DNA from 4 places in the Siccibacter colletis genome. Region 4 is predicted to be linked to each of the others. Evidence: predicted binding sites of a transcription regulator. Region 4 holds the regulator's gene; each other region holds the start of a gene.
The links. The regulator PurR, encoded in region 4, represses purine synthesis genes. The targets are predictions, from matches to a motif close to CANGCAAACGTTTGCNTG.

Region 1 (5,135 bases), 1.3 Mb from region 4:
GACGATCCTGCTGGAGGAACTGCTGGCGCTGGGCGTTACCGCTGCAGAGTATGATGCCTGGCTGATCCGCATCGGCGACGGCGATCAGTTTGGCAGCGGCTTTGTGGGCGTGAACCCGAACTCAAAAATTCCGGCGCTGGAAGACCGCTCGCAAACCCCACCGCTGCGCGTGTTTGAATCCGGGGCAATCCTGCTCTATCTCGCGGATAAGTTCGGTCACTTCCTGCCGAAAAGCCATGCCGGCCGCACCGAAGCGCTGAACTGGCTGTTCTGGCTGCAGGGCTCGGCGCCGTACCTCGGCGGCGGCTTCGGGCACTTCTACCACTATGCGCCGCTGAAAATCGAATACGCGATTGAGCGTTTCTCCATGGAAGCCAAGCGCCAGCTCGACGTGCTGGACCAGCAGCTGGCGACTCGCCGCTTTATTGCCGGGGATGAGTACAGCATCGCCGATATCGCCATCTTCCCGTGGTATGGCGCGCTGGTGCTGGACGGTATCTACGAGGCCGCCGAGTTCCTCGACGTGAAATCGTATAAGAACGTGGTGCGCTGGGCTGAAGAGGTGGCGAGCCGCCCGGCGGTGAAGCGCGGGCGGATGGTGAATCGTCTCTCTGGCGATCCGGCGTCGCAGCTGCATGAGCGTCACGACGCGTCAGATTTCGACACCCGCACCGCGGACAAGACGCAGCCGTAACCGCACTCCCTGCCCTTGCGGCAGGGAGTTTTACTGAATACCCGCCTCGATAAATACCGCTTTAGCGGTGAACATCGCATTCAGCGCCGCCGGGAAACCGGCGTACAGCGCCATCTGGATAATCACTTCAATAATTTCTTCGCGGCTGCACCCGACGTTAAGTGCCGCGTGCAGGTGCACCGCCAGCTGCGGCTGGGCGTGACCGAGCGCAGTCAGCGCGGCAATGGTCGCCAGTTCGCGACTTTTCACATCCAGCCCCGGGCGGCTGTAGACGTCGCCGAAGCCGAATTCAATCACGTATTTGCCGAGATCCGGCGCGATGTCGGCCAGTGCGGCGATCACCTTTTCGCCGGCAGCGCCGTCAATGGCGGCAAGACGTGCGAGGCCGGTGTCATAGCGGGATGGGGTCATGATGGTGTCTCCTTGGTGAATGTGGAGACAACGGTAAGGCTTCGAGTTAACTCCAGGTCAAGCGCTGTTTTTCAGCAGCGCGTCATCATACCAGGCCATTTTCACTTCCAACTGATGCAGATGCGCCTGCTGCTCCGCCAGCCGCCGGGCCAGCCGCTCAGCGTGATGCGCCAGCAGCGTGCGCCGTTCGGCCAGCGTGCTGTCGCCCGCGCTGCGTAACTGCGCGTAACGCTGGATCGCCTCCAGCGGCATATCGGTGGCCTTCAGCCGCTTGATGAAGTTTACCCAGTCAACGTCGCTTTGCCGGTAGTCGCGGTGACCGCTGGCGTTACGCCCCGGACTCAACAGGCCGAGTTTTTCGTAATAGCGCAGGGTATGAACCGACAGCCCGGTCAGCTGCGCAAAGGTCTGAATACGCATGTGCCCTCCTGCAGGCATAAAAAAAGCCGCTCGCGGCGGCTTTTTCAGATGGCGTACGCTTACGCGTAAACCGGGAAGCGGGCGCAGATGTCCAGCACTTTAGCTTTAACGCGCTCGATAACCGCGTCGTCATGGATGTTGTCGAGAATGTCGCACATCCAGCCAGCCAGCTCTTTGACTTCCGCTTCTTTAAAGCCGCGGCGGGTCACAGACGGCGAACCGATACGGATGCCGGAAGTGACGAACGGGCTCTTCGGATCGTTCGGCACGCTGTTTTTATTCACGGTGATATTGGCGCGGCCCAGGGCTGCGTCAGCATCTTTACCGGTCAGGTTTTTATCCACCAGATCCAGCAGGAACAGGTGGTTTTCAGTACCGCCGGACACCACTTTGTAGCCACGGTTCAGGAACACTTCTACCATCGCTTTGGCGTTTTTTGCCACCTGCTGCTGGTAGGTTTTGAACTCCGGCTCCATCGCCTCTTTCAGTGCGACCGCTTTCGCCGCGATAACGTGCATCAGCGGGCCGCCCTGCGCGCTCGGGAACACCGCAGAGTTCAGTTTTTTGTACAGCTCTTCGCTGCCGCCTTTGGCGAGGATCAGACCGCCGCGCGGACCCGCCAGGGTTTTATGGGTTGTGGTGGTGACGACATGCGCGTGCGGAACCGGGTTCGGGTAGACGCCAGCGGCAATCAGACCTGCCACGTGGGCCATATCAACGAACAGGTATGCGCCGATGCTGTCAGCGATTTCACGCATTTTCGCCCAGTCAACGATACCGGAGTAAGCCGAGAAGCCACCGATGATCATCTTCGGTTTATGGGTCTGCGCCTGCTTCGCCATGTCTTCGTAATCGATTTTACCGGTCTCATCAATACCGTAAGGAATGATGTTGTACAGTTTGCCGGAGAAGTTAACCGGGGAGCCGTGTGTCAGGTGGCCGCCCTGCGCCAGGTTCATACCCAGCACGGTATCGCCCGGTTGCAGCAGCGCGGTGTAGACCGCGAAGTTAGCCTGTGAGCCGGAGTGCGGCTGGACGTTAGCGTAGTCAGCGCCGAAGAGCGCTTTTGCGCGGTCAATCGCCAGCTGCTCAACGATATCCACATATTCGCAGCCGCCGTAGTAGCGCTTGCCCGGATAGCCTTCCGCGTATTTATTGGTCAGCTGAGAGCCCTGCGCCTGCATCACGCGCGGGCTGGTGTAGTTCTCGGAGGCGATCAGTTCGATGTGCTCTTCCTGACGTACTTTTTCCTGCTCCATAGCCTGCCACAGTTCGGCATCATAATCGGCAATGTTCATTTCACGCTTTAACATCCGCATCTCCTGACTCAGCTAACAGTATTTATTTTCGCCTGAGGCCATTGCCCCGTCGGCAGCGGCCCACAGTATAACTGATTAAAGGGGCGATAACAGGTCTTGACAAAGCTTTTTACGCAAACGATTGGCTCCGCGCCGCGTAAGGCTTTGACCACACATAAGTCCGGCATGATTTCACGAATTCTTTTCATTTTTGAGATGTCGATTTTTCACGTTCGTTTTTACCCTGGCCGCGTATTTCCCCTTTACAACGCAGGGGTATCACCTATAACATGCATTTAAAATGCAACATTAAAAAGGACCTGCCATGTTAGACGCGCAAACCATCGCCATCGTGAAATCCACCATTCCCGCCATTGCCGCGACCGGGCCGAAACTTACCGCCCATTTCTATGACCGCATGTTCCAGCACAACCCCGAACTGAAAGAAATTTTCAATATGAGTAACCAGCGTAACGGCGACCAGCGGGAAGCGCTGTTCAATGCCATCTGCGCCTACGCCACCAATATTGAAAATCTGGCGGTGCTGCTGCCGGCGGTGGAAAAAATCGCCCAGAAGCACACCAGCTTCTCTATCAAACCGGAGCAGTACAACATCGTGGGAACCCATCTGCTGGCGACCATTGACGAGCTGATGAGCCCGGGTCAGGAAGTGCTGGATGCCTGGGGCAAAGCCTATGGCGTGCTGGCGCAGGTGTTTATCAATCGCGAAGCCGAGATCTATCAGGAGCACGCCAGCAAACGGGGCGGCTGGGAAGGTACCCGTGCGTTCCGCATCGTCGACAAAACCCCGCGCAGCGCTTTGATTACCAGCATTGAGCTGGAGCCGGTTGATGGCGGCGCGGTGGCGGATTACCGTCCGGGGCAGTATCTCGCGGTATGGCTGAAGCCGGACGCCTTCCCGCACCAGGAGATCCGTCAGTACTCCCTGACCCGTAGCCCCAACGGCCGCAGCTACCGCATTGCGGTAAAACGCGAAGATGGCGGCCAGGTGTCGAACTGGCTGCACCGGGACGCGCGCGTTGGCGATGTGGTACAGGTTGCCGCGCCGGCCGGAGATTTCTTCCTGGACGCTACGCCAGAGACGCCGGTAACGCTGATCTCCGCCGGCGTCGGCCAGACCCCGATGCTGGCGATGCTGGATACGCTGGCGAACAATGCGCATCCGGCCCAGGTTAACTGGTTCCACGCCGCGCTGAATGGCGAGGTGCATGCTTTTGCCGAGGAAGTGGCGGCGCTGGGTGCGAAACTGCCGCGTTTCACCTCTCACGTCTGGTATCAGACGCCAGCCGAGGCGGACCGCGAGGCGGTGCGTTTTGACAGCGAAGGATTGATGGAGCTGGCAAGCCAGCAGCGCGCGTTCAGCGATCCGGCCATGACTTTCTGGCTCTGTGGCCCGGTCGGCTTTATGCAGTTTGCCGCGCAGCAGCTGGTGGCGCTGGGCGTGGATCGCGACCGCATCCACTACGAGTGCTTCGGGCCGCATAAGGTACTGTAATTTTTTTCCGAAAAAGCCCAACAAAAAAGGCAGGTCTTAAACCTGCCTTTTCTTTTGCGAACGCGGGCTTAAATCGCCGCGTCGTCCTCTTCGCCGGTACGAATACGCACCACGCGCGCTACGTCAAAGACGAAAATCTTACCGTCGCCGATTTTTCCGGTCTGAGCGGTGCGGATGATGGTATCGACGCAGGTCTCGACGATATCGTCTGGCACCACGATCTCAATCTTCACCTTCGGCAGGAAATCCACCATGTACTCGGCACCGCGATAGAGTTCGGTGTGCCCTTTCTGACGACCAAAGCCTTTTACTTCGGTGACGGTCATCCCGGTGATGCCCACTTCCGCCAGCGCTTCGCGCACATCGTCCAGTTTGAATGGTTTAATAATCGCATCAATCTTTTTCATGGTGGTCCTTAACTCTCTTCGCCCGTCAGGTGTTCATCATGGGTACGTAATCGGTTGCTCACCCTATCATATTCTTAGCGCCAATGGATGGCGAAACTACTCTTTGAAATCGTTGGCATCCAGTTCATGACGCGACAGCAGTTTATAGAATTCGGTACGGTTGCGCCCGGCCATGCGCGCAGCATGAGTGACGTTGCCCTTTGTGATCTGCAGGATCTTACGTAAGTAGTTCAGCTCGAACAGATTCCTTGCCTCCACAAAGGTGGGAAGCACGGTGTTTTCGCCTTCCAGCGCCTGCTCCACCAGCGCATCGCTGATCACCGGGGCGGACGTCAGCGCCACGCACTGTTCAATGACGTTCACCAGCTGGCGCACGTTGCCCGGCCAGC
Region 2 (5,135 bases), 660 kb from region 4:
TTTGGCCTGCGTCGTTATACCCTGGAGCCGTGGCTCAACAACGGCCAGCTCGACTGGCGCGAGGGGGCAGAAGCCTCGCTCGACAGCGAGATTATCGCCACCATTGAAAAACCGTTCTCGCGCCACGGCGGCACCAAAGTGCTGAGCGGCAACCTCGGGCGCGCGGTAATGAAAACTTCGGCGGTGCCGGTGGAGAACCAGATTATTGAAGCCCCGGCGGTGGTATTCGAAAGCCAGCACGACGTGCTGCCCGCCTTTGAAGCGGGTCTGCTGGACCGCGATTGCGTGGTGGTGGTTCGTCATCAGGGGCCAAAAGCGAACGGGATGCCAGAATTACATAAACTCATGCCGCCACTTGGTGTATTATTGGACCGCTGTTTCAAAATTGCGTTAGTTACCGATGGACGACTCTCTGGCGCATCCGGTAAGGTACCTTCCGCTATCCACGTCACGCCTGAAGCCTACGGCGGCGGGATGCTGGCGAAGGTGCGCGACGGCGACCTCATTCGCGTTAACGGGCAGACCGGCGAGCTGACGCTGCTGGTGGACGACGCCGAACTGGCGGCCCGTGAAGCCTTTGTGCCGGATCTGAGCGCGATGCGTGTCGGCACCGGACGTGAGCTGTTTGGCGCGTTACGCGAGAAGTTATCTGGCGCGGAACAGGGCGCAACCTGTATTACTTTTGAATAATTCCCGGCGCAACGATGCGCCGGACACAGATGAATTAATTAAAACTGGCGGGAGTAAATCTGAATGAAAAACTGGAAAACAAGTGCCGAAGCAATCCTTACCTCAGGCCCGGTTGTCCCTGTCATCGTCATTAACAAACTCGAACACGCTGTACCGATGGCAAAAGCGCTGGTCGCTGGCGGCGTGCGCGTGCTGGAAGTGACCCTGCGGACCGAGTGCGCGCTGGAAGCGATTCGCCTGATTGCTAAAGAAGTGCCGGATGCCATCATCGGCGCGGGCACCGTGCTGAACGCGAAGCAGCTGGCAGAGGTCACCGAAGCGGGTGCACAGTTCGCCATCAGTCCGGGCCTCACCGAACCGCTGCTGAAAGCGGCTACCGAAGGCACCATCCCGCTGATCCCTGGCATCAGCACCGTGTCTGAGCTGATGCTGGGCATGGACTACGGTCTGAAAGAGTTCAAATTCTTCCCGGCGGAAGCGAACGGCGGCACCAAAGCGCTGCAGGCTATCGCAGGGCCGTTCTCCCAGGTGCGTTTCTGCCCGACCGGCGGTATCTCCCCGGCTAACTACCGTGATTACCTGGCGCTGAAAAGCGTGCTGTGCATCGGCGGCTCCTGGCTGGTGCCGGCTGACGCGCTGGAAAGCGGCGATTACGATCGCATCACCACCCTGGCGCGTGAAGCGGTCGCTGGCGCGCAGCAGTAATAAAAAAGGCGAGGGCATCTGCCACTCGCCTCAATATCATCAGCCCGGCCATGCAGCCGGGCTTTTTTTATCCCTGCACCACCACGGCCGCGGCAGCCGTTCTGGCGCGCACAACTGCCTCTTCCACGCTGTCGGCGGCGGCGAGGGCCACGCCGAGACGGCGCGTGCCGTTGATCTCCGGCTTGCCGAACAGGCGCAGCTGGACACTAGCACCCAGCGCCTGCTCCAGATTCCCGTACGTCAGGTTATCGCTGGTCAGCTGCGGCAGAATGACGGCGGACGCGGAGGGGCCATACTGACGAATACCGCCGATCGGCAACCCGGTAAAGGCGCGCACGTGCAATGCGAACTCGGAGAGATCCTGTGAAATCAGGGTCACCATGCCGGTATCATGCGGGCGCGGCGACACTTCGCTGAAAATGACTTCATCGCCACAGATAAACAGCTCCACGCCAAACAGGCCGTAGCCACCGAGCGCCAGAACGACTTTTCGCGCCATTTCCTGAGCTCGCGCCAGCGCCAGCTCGCTCATCTGCTGCGGCTGCCAGGACTCGCGATAGTCGCCGTCCTCCTGACGATGGCCCACCGGCGCGCAGAAATGAACGCCATCTACCGCGCTGACGGTGAGCAGGGTGATCTCAAAATCGAAATCGACCACGCCTTCCACGATAACCCGCCCGGCCCCGGCGCGGCCGCCCTGTTGCGCGTATACCCACGCCTGCGCCAGCTGGTCTGCGCGACGGATAAAGCTCTGTCCTTTCCCGGAAGAGCTCATCACCGGTTTTACGATGCAGGGCAGACCGATGGTGTCCACTGCCGCACGAAAGGCGCTTTCGCTGTCGGCAAACTGATAGCTTGAGGTAGGGATCGCCAGCGCTTCAGCCGCGAGACGACGAATGCCTTCCCGGTTCATGGTGAGCTGTGTGGCGCGTGCGGTCGGTACGACGTGCTGCCCGGCCTGCTCCAGCTCCACCAGCATATCGGTCGCGATGGCCTCGATCTCCGGCACGATGTAGTGCGGTTTTTCCTGCTCAACCAGCGCTTTGAGTGCGGCAGCATCAAGCATATTGATGACATGGCTGCGGTGGGCGACGTGCATGGCCGGGGCGTCAGGGTAGCGATCCACGGCAATTACTTCGATGCCCAGGCGCTGACACTCAATCGCGACTTCCTTACCCAGTTCACCCGATCCCAAAAGCATTACCCGCGTAGCTGCGGGGCGCAGCGCCGTACCCAACTTAGCCATAACCCTGTATCCTGATGTGAAAAAAAGACCGGCGCAGTATAAACGAAAACGTTTGCGTTGGCAGTGATTTTACGGTTGCATCACAGGGCGATGAAGGTTTATACTGTATATAAATACAGTGATGCGAGGCTGCAAAATGACCGTTGAAATTAAATATGTAGTTGTCCGCGAAGGTGAGGAAAAGATGTCTTTTGCCAATAAAAAAGATGCTGACGCTTACGACAAAATGCTCGATCTGGCAGAAGTGCTTGGCGACTGGTTACAGGAGAGCCCGCTGAAGCTGGAAGATGACCAGAACGAAGCGCTGGCGATGTGGCTGGCCGAGCAGCGTGACGCCCTGAGCGCGATCATCAAAACCGGCAAGCTGCCGGAGAGCGACGCGTCAGAAAAAGCGGCCCCGGCATCACGTAAAAAGGCCAGCGCTGATGCGCCTTCTGCCGACGTGAAGCCAATCAAAGCGGCATAATCAGACCAGAGACACTGGCGTTACTAAGGTTTTCGGCCATGCTTTTTCTGAACGTACTGACAGGAGAACAGCATGATCAAAACAGGAACGCTATTTATGGGGCTGCTGGCACTGTGCAGCGCCCCGGCTCTGGCCGCGCCCGCTCACGATGTGAGCTTTCCGCGCTGCGAAGGCAGCGATGCCGCAACCATCGCGTCGAGCGTGAAGCGCGACTATCAGCAAAACCGTATCCCGCGCTGGGCTGATGACCAGCGCATTCTCGGCCAGGCCGATCCGGTTGCCTGGGTAAACCCCAAAGAAGTTCGCGGGGAAGACGACACCTGGCAGGTGCCGCTGACGGTACGCGGTAAAAACACCGACATTCAGTACCGGGTCACTATCGACTGCCGCAAAGGCACCGCCCGCTATCAGCACTGAACCCTCAGGCAGCCCCGGCTGCCTGTGTTGTTTCTGCCTCCTGGCGGCGCGACACTGCTTTGCCTGGTCAGCAGGCAATAATTTTCCCTTCCTTGCTCAACCCCGACATTTCTTGACGCTCGGTCACTTACCCTCGGTTAAACATATGCATTAACGGGGAAAAACGATGTCTCAATGGTTGAAACAGCTTCAGTCCGTTCTGGGTCAGGCGAAATCCGCTACCCAGCAGTCCGGCGGCAAAGAACAGGGTTACAGCAAGTACATGCCCGGCGCGTTGGGCGGCCTCGCGGGGCTGCTGGTGGCGAACTCCTCATCGCGTAAGCTATTAACCAAATATGCCGGCAGCGCGCTGCTAATGGGCGGCGGGGCGGTGGCGGGCACCGTACTGTGGAATAAGTACAAAGACAAAGTGCGCGCTGCGCATCAGGATGAACCGGGCTACGGCCAGCATCATTCGCCGCTGGACGTGCGCACTGAGCGCCTGATCCTCGCGCTGGTATTTGCTGCGAAGAGCGACGGGCATATCGACGACCAGGAGCGTCAGGCCATTGAGCAGCAGCTGCGTGAGGCTGGCGTTGAGCAGCAGGGACGGGTGCTGATCCAGCAGGCCATTGAGCAGCCGCTGGATCCAAAACGCATCGCCAGCGGCATTCAGAATGAAGAAGAAGCGCTGGAGGTGTACTTCCTGAGCTGTGCCGCCATCGATATCGATCACTTTATGGAGCGCAGCTACCTCAACGCGCTCGGCGACGAGCTGAAGATCCCGCAGGACGTGCGTACCAGCATCGAGCAGGATCTGAAACAGCAAAAACAGGCGCTGCCGGGGTAATCCTTTCGGCTAAATGTCATGTTTCGCTTGCATCACGCGTGGGTTTTGCCACCCTTACAGGGTGTTAAACGCAAAAGAAAAATGACATGCCACCAAAAGCGAGAAAAATCCCCCATGCGCTCACCGAGCATGGCGACACCCGTATCGACAATTACTTCTGGCTGCGCGACGACACGCGTTCGCAGCCGGAAGTGCTGGAGTATCTGCACCAGGAGAACGATTACGGGCGCGATATCATGACCACGCAGCAGGCGCTGCAGGACCGTTTACTCAAGGAGATGGTTGACCGCATCCCCCAGCGCGACGTCTCCGCCCCCTACGTGAACAACGGGTATCGCTACCGGCACGTGTATGAAACCGGCTGCGAGTATGCGATCTATCAGCGTCAGTCGGTGACGTGTTCAGAATGGGATGACTGGGAGCTGCTGCTGGATTCCAACAAGCGCGCGGCCCACAGTGAGTTCTACACCCTTGGTGGCCTGTCAATTACGCCCGATAACAGCATCATGGCGCTGGCGGAAGATTTCCTCTCCCGCCGCCAGTACGGCCTGCGTTTTCGTAATCTGGAAACCGGAAACTGGTATCCCGAAATGCTGGAGAACGTCTCGCCGAGCTTTGTCTGGGCCAACGACTCCACCACGCTCTATTACGTGCGTAAGCATGCCACCACGCTGCTGCCGTATCAGGTGTGGCGTCATACCATCGGCACGCCGTCGAAGTGGGATGAGCTGGTTTATGAAGAGAAGGACGACACTTTCTACGTCAGCCTGCACAAAACCACC
Region 3 (5,135 bases), 340 kb from region 4:
TTTGATCCTGTACAGGCTGTCATCAATAATTCTCTGCCCAATTACAATGATGAAATTCTGCGTCTGACCACCGGCTGCTCGGTGATCGTCACCGGGAAAGTGGTGGAGTCGCCGGGCGAAGGCCAGAGCTTCGAGCTGCAGGCAAGCCACGTGGAAGTGACCGGCTGGGTTGAAGATCCGGACACCTACCCGATGGCGGCGAAGCGCCACAGCATCGAATACCTGCGTGAAGTTGCGCACCTGCGTCCGCGTACCAACATGATCGGCGCGGTGGCCCGCGTACGTCACACTCTGGCCCAGGCGCTGCACCGTTTCTTCCACGAGCAGGGCTACTTCTGGGTATCCACTCCGCTGATCACCGCGTCTGATACCGAAGGTGCTGGTGAGATGTTCCGCGTCTCCACGCTGGACATGGAAAACCTGCCGCGTAACGACCAGGGCAAAGTGGATTACGATCAGGACTTCTTCGGAAAAGAAGCGTTCCTCACCGTTTCCGGCCAGCTCAACGGCGAAACCTACGCCTGTGCGCTGTCGAAGGTGTACACCTTCGGCCCGACCTTCCGCGCAGAAAACTCCAACACCAGCCGCCACCTGGCGGAGTTCTGGATGCTGGAGCCGGAAGTGGCGTTCGCCAGTCTCAATGACGTCGCCGGCCTCGCCGAAGCGATGCTGAAGTACGTGTTCAAAGCGGTACTGGATGAGCGTATGGACGACATGCAGTTCTTCGCCCAGCGCGTGGATAAAGAAGCCATCGAACGTCTGGAGCGCTTCATTTCCGCTGACTTCGCCCAGGTGGATTACACCGATGCGGTCGCCATCCTTGAGAAGTGCGGTGAGAAATTCGAAAACCCGGTGTACTGGGGTGTCGATCTCTCCTCCGAGCACGAGCGCTATCTGGCTGAAAAACACTTCAAAGCGCCGGTGGTGGTGAAAAACTACCCGAAAGACATTAAAGCGTTCTATATGCGGCTTAACGACGATGGCAAAACCGTGGCGGCGATGGACGTGCTGGCACCGGGTATCGGTGAAATCATCGGCGGCTCGCAGCGTGAAGAGCGTCTTGACGTGCTGGATGCGCGTATGGCCGAGATGGGCCTCAATAAAGAGGACTACTGGTGGTATCGCGATCTGCGTCGCTACGGCACGGTGCCGCACTCCGGCTTCGGTCTTGGCTTCGAGCGTCTTATCGCTTACGTCACCGGCGTGCAGAACGTCCGCGACGTCATCCCGTTCCCGAGAACGCCGCGAAACGCGAGCTTCTGATGATTTAAGGCCAGCCGCGTGCTGGCCTTTTTTTGCACTTAAGACGCCTTGTCAAAAAATCCTGACGCCTGCCCTCTTCCGTTAATCCCTGAAACATCCTTCTGAAATTTTTACGCCAGCTCCCCATTGCAAATTTCTCGCCGGGTTTGACTTAGCACAATTTGGCTAATTTACCCTGGCGGCGTTCTACAACAAATTTACACTATAAGAAAAACTGCGCGGTGCCCGGCCGGAGCATAAGAAAAGGGGTTATCTGGATTAATTATAAGTAATTCATATATATATAGATGCTTCGCGCGAATAACGACCGGTTACAAGGTGAAATTTGAGGTGGTTCACAAAGTTCCCCAAAATTCACACAATGTTACACATTATTTCTTTTGGTTACCTGTTTTAGACATTTGTAGCACTTTCATGGTAGCGAAACATGGTTTTGAATGGAAAGATGCCTTTCAGACACAGAAAGACACCAAACTTTCATCAATAGTTCCGTAAACATTTATTGACGGAATTTATTGGCGGCAGTGGCAGGTGTTCATAAAAACCAATGAGGGTAATAAATAATGATGAAGCGCAATATTCTGGCAGTGGTTATCCCTGCACTGCTGGCTGCTGGCACCGTAAACGCCGCTGAAGTTTATAATAAAGACGGCAATAAAATTGATATCTACGGTAAAGCGGTTGGCCTGCACTACTTCTCTGATGATGATGGTTATGCAAGCGATGGCGATAAAACCTATGCTCGTCTTGGCTTCAAAGGCGAAACGCAGATCAACGACCAGCTGACCGGTTACGGCCAGTGGGAATATAACTTCCAGGGCAACCGTTCTGAAGGCGGTAGCGATGCACAGGCTGGTAACAAAACCCGTCTGGCATTTGCTGGTCTGAAATTCGGTGATTTCGGCTCCTTCGACTATGGTCGTAACTACGGTCTGGTTTATGACGCGCTGGGTTACACCGATATGCTGCCAGAATTCGGCGGCGACACTGCTGGCTCTGACCAGTTCTTCGCTGGCCGTCAGGGTGGCCTCGCTACCTACCGCAACTCGAACTTCTTCGGTCTGGTTGACGGCCTGAGCTTCGGCGTGCAGTACCTGGGCAAAAATGAGCGTGCAAGCAGCCTCGCGATTGATGAAGAGACTGGCGACGTTACTAACCTGAGCGATGTTCAGCGTTCTAACGGCGACGGCTGGGCAACCTCTCTCGCTTACGAGATGAACGGCTTCGGTATCGTTGGTGCTTATGGCGCGGCTGACCGCACCAATGCTCAGGAAGCTCTGGCAATGGGTAGCGGCGCGAAAGCTGAGCAGTGGGGCACGTCTATCAAGTATGATGCCAACAACCTGTACCTGGCAGCGACCTACAGCGAAACCCGTAACGCTACCCCAATTTCGCTTTCTGACAGCATCAACGGTTACGCGAACAAAACTAAAGACTACTTCATCGTTGCTCAGTACCAGTTCGATTTCGGTCTGCGCCCGTCTATCTCCTATAACAAGTCTGAAGGTAAAGACATCGACGGTATCGGCAGTGTTGACCTCGTAGAATACTTCGAAGTTGGCGCTACCTACTACTTCAACAAAAACATGTCTACCTATGTTGATTACATCATCAACCAGATCGACAGCGACAACGCCCTGGGCGTAGCGTCTGACGACACCGTTGCAGTGGGTATCGTTTACCAGTTCTAATCACTATCCTTCGATAGTTGATACTAAGAAACAGGGCTTCGGCCCTGTTTTTTTACGCCTGAAATTTGAATGATGATGAATCCCGCTCTTTTCATGGCAAACGGTTGGCATTTACGGTGACACCCGTTAACCTGATAGCGGAATTCCCTTCTGCAATCACAATGGAACCTCGTCATGTTTGAGAACATAACTGCCGCTCCGGCCGATCCTATCTTAGGTCTGGCCGATCTGTTTCGTGCCGACGATCGCCCTACCAAAATCAACCTGGGTATTGGGGTTTATAAAGATGAAACCGGTAAAACACCGGTGCTCACCAGCGTAAAAAAAGCAGAACAATATTTGCTGGAAAATGAAACCACCAAAAACTACCTCGGTATCGACGGTATTCCCGAATTTGGTCGCTGCACCCAGGAGCTGCTGTTCGGCAAAGGTAGCGCCCTGATTGATGCGAAACGCGCCCGCACGGCGCAAACCCCTGGCGGTACCGGTGCCCTGCGCGTGGCGGCAGATTTTCTCGCTAAAAACACCGAGGTGAAGCGCATCTGGGTATCGAACCCAAGCTGGCCGAACCACAAAGGCGTGTTCAACTCTGCCTGTCTGGAAGTGCGCGAGTACGCTTACTACGACGCGGCTAACCACGCGCTGGATTTTGACGGTCTGGTAAGCAGCCTGAACGAAGCTCAGGCGGGCGACGTGGTGCTGTTCCACGGCTGCTGCCACAACCCGACCGGCATCGATCCAACGCTTGAGCAGTGGGAACAGCTGGCGAAGCTGTCGGTAGAGAAAGGCTGGCTGCCGCTGTTCGATTTCGCCTACCAGGGCTTTGCCCGCGGGCTGGAAGAGGATGCGGAAGGCCTGCGTGCTTTCGCCGCGCTGCATCAGGAACTGATTGTTGCCAGCTCCTTCTCAAAGAACTTTGGCCTGTACAATGAGCGCGTGGGTGCCTGCACGCTGGTAGCTGCCGATGCTGACGCGGCCGATCGCGCCTTCAGCCAGATGAAGTCCTGCATTCGCGCTAACTACTCTAACCCGCCGGCACACGGCGCAGCGGTGGTCGCGACCATTCTCAGCAACGACGCCCTGCGTACCATCTGGGAACAGGAGCTGAACGATATGCGCCAGCGCATTCAGCGTATGCGTCAGCTGTTCGTCAACACCCTGGCAGAGAAAGGCGCTAACCGCGATTTCAGCTTTATCACGAAGCAGAACGGCATGTTCTCGTTCAGCGGCCTGACCAAAGAGCAGGTGCTGCGTCTGCGTGAGGAGTTTGGCGTGTATGCGGTAGCATCAGGGCGTGTGAACGTAGCGGGGATGACGCCGGACAACATGGCGCCGCTGTGCGAAGCTATCGTTGCCGTGCTGTAATCGCGACAGAAACAATAAGGGCCGCATTATGCGGCCCTTTTTTATGGGGATCACCAGACGGGCTGTTCATCCTGCAGGAACGGATTGTGCAGCCGCTCATAGCCGAGGGTGGACATCGGCCCGTGGCCGGGAATAAAGGTGACGTCATCGCCGAGCGGTAACAGCTTACGCTTAATGGCATCAATCAGCTGGCCGTGGTCGCCGCGCGGGAAATCGCTGCGCCCGACACCGCCCTTAAACACCACGTCGCCGGACACCAGCAGACGCGACGCCCGGTCAAAGAACACGATGTGGCCTGGCGTATGGCCCGGGCAGTGCAGCACCTCAAGGGTGATGTTACCCAACGCGACGCTGTCGCCCTCTTCCAGCCAGCGATCCGGCGTCAGCGGCTGGCACTCTTCCAGGCCGAACATACGGCTCTGGTCGGGCAGTCCCTGCAGCCAGAATTCGTCTTCTTTCTGCGGGCCGATCACCGGAACGTTATAGTACTGCGCCAGTTCCGCCGCCGCACCGACGTGGTCGAGATGACCGTGAGTGAGCAGGATCTGCGTGACGGTGACTGGCTTGCCGGCCACTTCCTGTTTGATACGTGCCGCATCACCGCCGGGATCGACCAGCGCCGCCTGCTGTGTCTCTTCACACCAGATAAGCGAGCAGTTCTGGGCGAACGCCGTCACGGGAATAATATGGTAATTCATGCCGCTCCTTTAGCCTGCCTGAGCAGGATACCGTACTTACCAGTGCCGCACGGGCCCGGTATCAATATGCACAAAGTTGCTACGAGGGTAATATCCTACACCACCCGCGCGCATTGAT
Region 4 (5,135 bases):
GGCCAGCAGCGGCCAGGCGATCAGCGCTGACACTACCAGGCTTGCGAAGAAGCACAGGCCCAGCTGCAAAGTATTCTGCAGCGCGGCAGCGCGTCCGGTGGCCTGCGGGAAGGGCAGCAGAGCGGCGGCAACCACGATGGGGTAGATAGCGCCGTTCGCCATCGCCATCAGGCAGAACGGGATCAGCAGCAGCGTCAGCGACGAGCCAGCCAGCACGCCAACGGCGAAGGTTGCCACCACGCTCAGGGCAAACGTCGCCAGCAGCCACGGCAGCATGCGCGCCCCGGACCACTTCTGCAGCGCGCTGCGGCAGCCGTACCCGCCTATCAGAAACGCGATAGTCTGCGGAACGTAGCTCAGGCCGATGATGCCCGGACCATAACCCATTTCGCTGAGGATAAACGGTGAGCCGGTCAGCCAGGCGAAGAAGCTCGCTGAGCAGGCGGCATAGATCAGCACGTTACCGGTATAGACGCGGGAGCGCAGCAGGGAGAGAAAGCGCAGCGGAGCGGCCTTTTCGCTGGTTGGATGGCGCGGCAGCGGTTTCAGGCGCAGGGCCGGGATCATCAGCGCGAGGGTGATGCCAAACAGCACCACGAAGATCGCCTGCCAGACGCTGTGGTTGAGGATAAAGCTCCCCAGCAGCGGGGCGAGTGCCGGCGACAGGCCGACCAGCGGCATGATGGTGGCAAAGATGCGCCGCGCGTTGGTCGGGTAATAATCGGTGACCAGCGCCTGCCAGATCACCGCCGCTGAGCAGACTCCGACCGCCTGAATGAAGCGCAGCACCAGCAGGCCGGTGGCGCTTTCGACCCAGACCATGCCGAGGCTGGCGAGGGCGAAAACCGCCAGACCCACCAGCAGCACCGGGCGACGGCCATAGCTGTCAGAGAGCGGTCCCCACAGCAGCTGCGCCAGAGCGAAACCGGCGAGGAACAGGCTCAGGCTGGCGCTGACGGCGGCAGGCGCAACCCCGAGATCCTGCTGAATGGCGGCAAACGCCGGCAGGTACATATCGGTTGCCAGAAAGCCGAGCACGCTCAGCCCGGCAAGCCAGATCAGAAATCCTTTTGATGGACGCATGAACTTTCTCTTTTATCAATCAGTGCAGGTAGACGGGGCGTGAGTGTAAGAAGTGCGTTCCGGCTTGTGAACCGTTAATATTTGTAGATTGCGTTCAAAAATTTTGCAGGCAAAAACATGTGGTCTGAATATTCGCTGGAAGTGGTGGATGCGGTGGCGCGCAACGGCAGCTTTAGCGCGGCAGCCAAAGAGCTGCATCGCGTGCCTTCTGCCGTCAGTTATACCGTGCGTCAGCTGGAGGAGTGGCTGGCGGTGCCGCTGTTTGCGCGCCGCCATCGTGATGTGGAGCTGACCCCCGCCGGGGCGTGGTTTTTGAAGGAGGGGCGCTCTGTTATCAAAAAAATGATGGTCACCCGCCAGCAGTGTCAGCAGATCGCCAACGGCTGGCGCGGCCAGCTGTCGATTGCGGTGGACAATATTGTCCGCCCGGAGCGCACCCGGCAGCTGGTGCTCGACTTCTATCGCCACTTCCCGGACGTGGAGCTGCTGGTCTCTCAGGAGGTGTTCAACGGCGTCTGGGATGCGCTGGCCGACGAGCGCGTCGAGCTGGCGATTGGCGCGACCCAGGCGATTCCGGTCGGCGGGCGCTACGCCTTTCGCGATATGGGGATGCTGAGCTGGCAGTGCGTGGTGGCTGCCAGTCATCCGCTTGCGCAACAGCAGGAGCCAGTGAGCGACGATCGGTTGCGCAACTGGCCATCGCTGGTGCTGGAAGATACCTCGCGCTCGCTGCCGAAGCGTATTACCTGGCTGCTCGATAACCAGCGCCGGCTGGTGGCACCGGACTGGGCCTCGGCGGAGGTGTGTCTCAGCGCCGGATTGTGCATTGGCATGGTGCCGTCGCATTTTGCCAGGCCCTGGCTGGACCGCGGCGAGTGGAAAGCGCTGACGCTGGAGAACCCGTTTCCGGATGCGGCCTGCTGCCTGACGTGGCGGCAGAATGATGCCTCACCGGCGCTGCAGTGGCTGCTGGATTATTTAGGGGACAGTGAAACGCTGAACCGGGAGTGGCTGCGGGAGCCTGAGTGACAGGCTCCCCGCAGGATTAGCGGCGGTAGTCGCGGAACGGACCGTCAGCGACGGAACGGCGTTCGATCAGGCGCGGATGCACCTCGATGGTCTGGGCCTCTTCGCGCTTGCTGGTGATCCTGTCCAGCAGCATGTTGAAGGCCGTCTCGCCCAGCGAATCCTTCGGCTGGTGGATAGTGGTCAGCGCCGGGCTGAAGAAACGCGCGTTGCGCACGTTGTCATAGCCAATCACAGAAATATCCTGCGGTACGCGCAGACCCATCTCATCCGCGGCACAGATGGCGCCCATCGCCATGATGTCGCCGCCGCAGAATACCGCGGTAGGGCGGTGCGCCTGAGAGAGGATCTGCTGCATTGCGCGGTACCCGGATTCCGGCTCGAAGTCGCCCTGCACGATCCAGGCCTCCGGCACCGCAATCTGCGCCTCTTTCATTGACTGCATAAAGCCTGCCAGGCGGCCTGCGCCGGTGTTGCGCTCCAGCGGGCCGGGAATGACGCCGATGTCACGGTGTCCGCGCTCAATCAGATAGCGCCCGGCCATGTAACCGCCCTTGAAGGCGTTATCGATAACCGAATCAGTAAAGTCGGCGCGCGCTTCGCCCCAGTCCATGACGACCATCGGAATGTGGCGATACTCTTCCAGCATGCCGATCAGCGAATCCGGATACTCTGAGCACATTACCAGCAGACCGTCGACGCGCTTCTGCGCCATCATCGACAGGTAAGCGCGCTGCTTCTCCTGGTTGTTGTAGGCGTTGCCGAGCAGCAGGGTGTAGCCTTTGGCGAAGCAGTTTTTTTCCACCGCTTCGATGATTTCGGCGAAATACGCGGCTTCGCTGCTGGTCGCCAGCAGGCCAATCGATTTCGTATGGTTCACTTTCAGGCTGCGGGCGACCGCGCTGGGTGAATAGTGCAGCTCTTTAATCGCTGCCCACACCGCGTTGCGCGTCTCTTCCGCAACAAAACGCGTCTTGTTAATGACGTGTGAAACAGTTGTAGTAGAAACGTTTGCTTTTTTCGCGACGTCTTTAATTGTTGCCATGAAATATCACTCCAGACCACCCTCTAAACTCCTGAAATTTATCAAGGTAAACGTTTGCCTGTGTTAAGCCTCGGTTGCAACCATGTTGTGTTGCAAATGACCGGGAGAGTTACACCAAACGTCAGGAGGGAGTAGTGGCCGGTAAACAAAATAATTTAGCGACGAATTTTGGCCGATCCGCAGCAAAAGTGGAAGCGTTAATACGCATATCAAACTAAATCGCAGGGGATTTTTCGCACGAACTATGCAAAAATGATCAAGACCTGCTTTTTACAGGGATATTCTGGAGCCAAAAAATGAACAAAGATCTGAAATTTTCACTGCTGACGACCGTTATCACGCTGGGTTTGATCGTTTTCGGCGCGCTGACCGCCATTCTGCACTAAAAAATCGCCCCTGAAACGGGAGGGAAGCCGCTTCTCTCCCGTTTGCGCAACAACAGTGTGACCCTCCTCCCGTTTTACCCTCCGATAATTAACAATTCAGCAATAGTCTTTAGCATGTTTTGTCACTTCTGTTTTTGTTTACAAACTGTCATTCTTTCGCTCCCTGAATGATCACCGCTCCGGCGGTAACGGCCAGACCGGATTACACGGCGTCTGGCCCGGAGTAAAAATGCTATGAAAATCAACTTTCCGCTGCTTGCCCTGGCTATCGGCGCTTTTGGGATTGGTACCACAGAATTCTCACCGATGGGGCTGCTGCCGGTTATCGCCGACGGGGTTAACGTCTCCATTCCCGCCGCCGGGATGCTGATTAGCGCCTATGCGGTTGGGGTGATGATTGGCGCACCGCTGATGACGCTGCTGCTGTCGCATCGCGCACGCCGCAATGCCCTGATCTTCCTGATGGCTATCTTCACTCTCGGCAATGTGCTGTCTGCCATCGCCCCGGACTACACGACGCTGATGCTGTCGCGCATTCTCACCAGCCTCAACCACGGCGCGTTCTTCGGGCTGGGTTCCGTGGTGGCGGCAAGCGTGGTGCCGAAGCACAAACAGGCCAGCGCGGTAGCAACCATGTTTATGGGGCTGACCATCGCCAATATCGGTGGCGTTCCGGCCGCGACCTGGCTGGGTGCCACCATCGGCTGGCGCATGTCGTTCCTCGCCACCGCCGGGCTGGGCGTTATCGCCATGCTGAGCCTCTGGCTGTCGCTGCCGAAGGGCAGTGCCGGCGAGCGGCCTGACGTGCGTAAAGAGCTGTCGGTACTGCTGCGTCCGCAGGTGCTGAGTGCGCTGCTGACCACGGTACTGGGTGCCGGCGCCATGTTCACGCTCTACACCTATATTGCCCCGGTGCTGCATGACGTTACCGCCGCCACTCCGGCATTTATTACCGGCATGCTGGTGCTGATTGGCGTGGGCTTCTCCATCGGTAACTTCCTCGGCGGCAAGCTGGCTGACCGTTCGGTCAACGGCACGCTGAAAGGGTTTCTGTTGTTGCTGATCGTGATTATGGCCGCTATTCCGTGGCTGGCACGCACCGAGCCTGGCGCAGCCATCAGCATGGTGGTGTGGGGCGCGGCTACTTTTGCGGTGGTGCCGCCGCTGCAGATGCGTGTGATGCGCGTCGCCAGCGAAGCACCGGGGCTGTCATCCTCGGTGAATATCGGGGCGTTCAACCTCGGTAATGCGCTGGGCGCGGCAGCGGGCGGGGCGGTGATCTCCGCAGGCCTGAGCTACAGCGTGGTGCCTGTGATGGGTGCCGCGATCGCCGCAGCGGGTCTGCTGCTGGTGCTGATCGCCTCGCGTAAACCCCAGGCGCAGGCGTGCGCGGCTGAATAACGCGTTGCGCATCACGCGCAGGCAATAAAAAAGGAGAAGGGATAACCTTCTCCTTTTTTTATATCCGCTCGCTTCAGCGAATGGTTTTCGGAGTCATCACCCGGCGCGCGCCCACGTAGTGGCGCTTCCAGTAGTCTTCGCTCAGACTGGTGATCTGAATGCCCTGGCCGCTGCTCGGGGACTGAATAAATTTG

Region 1: a site for PurR is predicted at 2,955-2,972, ahead of glyA (serine hydroxymethyltransferase). Genes of this name have one in related genera too.
Region 2: a site for PurR is predicted at 2,683-2,700, ahead of purT (formate-dependent phosphoribosylglycinamide formyltransferase). Genes of this name have one in related genera too.
Region 3: a site for PurR is predicted at 3,048-3,065, ahead of KFZ77_RS06695 (amino acid aminotransferase). Genes of this name have one in related genera too.

The regions. Positions count from the first base shown of each region.
Region 1 covers NZ_CP074352.1:2,994,784-2,999,918, forward strand. The annotation lists gene yghU (glutathione-dependent disulfide-bond oxidoreductase) at 1-694, shown strand, start outside; gene KFZ77_RS14450 (carboxymuconolactone decarboxylase family protein) at 725-1,105, opposite strand; gene KFZ77_RS14455 (MerR family transcriptional regulator) at 1,163-1,525, opposite strand; gene glyA (serine hydroxymethyltransferase) at 1,585-2,838, opposite strand; gene hmpA (NO-inducible flavohemoprotein) at 3,149-4,339, shown strand; gene glnB (nitrogen regulatory protein P-II) at 4,408-4,746, opposite strand; gene glrR (two-component system response regulator GlrR) at 4,843-5,135, opposite strand, start outside.
Region 2 covers NZ_CP074352.1:2,398,617-2,403,751, reverse strand. The annotation lists gene edd (phosphogluconate dehydratase) at 1-690, shown strand, start outside; gene KFZ77_RS11665 (bifunctional 4-hydroxy-2-oxoglutarate aldolase/2-dehydro-3-deoxy-phosphogluconate aldolase) at 754-1,395, shown strand; gene purT (formate-dependent phosphoribosylglycinamide formyltransferase) at 1,463-2,641, opposite strand; gene KFZ77_RS11655 (YebG family protein) at 2,778-3,107, shown strand; gene yebF (protein YebF) at 3,183-3,524, shown strand; gene KFZ77_RS11645 (tellurite resistance TerB family protein) at 3,691-4,353, shown strand; gene ptrB (oligopeptidase B) at 4,440-5,135, shown strand, end outside.
Region 3 covers NZ_CP074352.1:1,403,846-1,408,980, reverse strand. The annotation lists gene asnS (asparagine--tRNA ligase) at 1-1,263, shown strand, start outside; gene ompF (porin OmpF) at 1,827-2,954, shown strand; gene KFZ77_RS06695 (amino acid aminotransferase) at 3,129-4,319, shown strand; gene KFZ77_RS06690 (MBL fold metallo-hydrolase) at 4,370-5,017, opposite strand; gene KFZ77_RS06685 (YcbK family protein) at 5,054-5,135, opposite strand, start outside.
Region 4 covers NZ_CP074352.1:1,740,551-1,745,685, forward strand. The annotation lists gene punC (purine nucleoside transporter PunC) at 1-1,083, opposite strand, end outside; gene punR (DNA-binding transcriptional activator PunR) at 1,201-2,112, shown strand; gene purR (HTH-type transcriptional repressor PurR) at 2,129-3,154, opposite strand; gene cydH (cytochrome bd-I oxidase subunit CydH) at 3,451-3,540, shown strand; gene KFZ77_RS08350 (MFS transporter) at 3,775-4,941, shown strand; gene KFZ77_RS08355 (C40 family peptidase) at 5,015-5,135, opposite strand, start outside.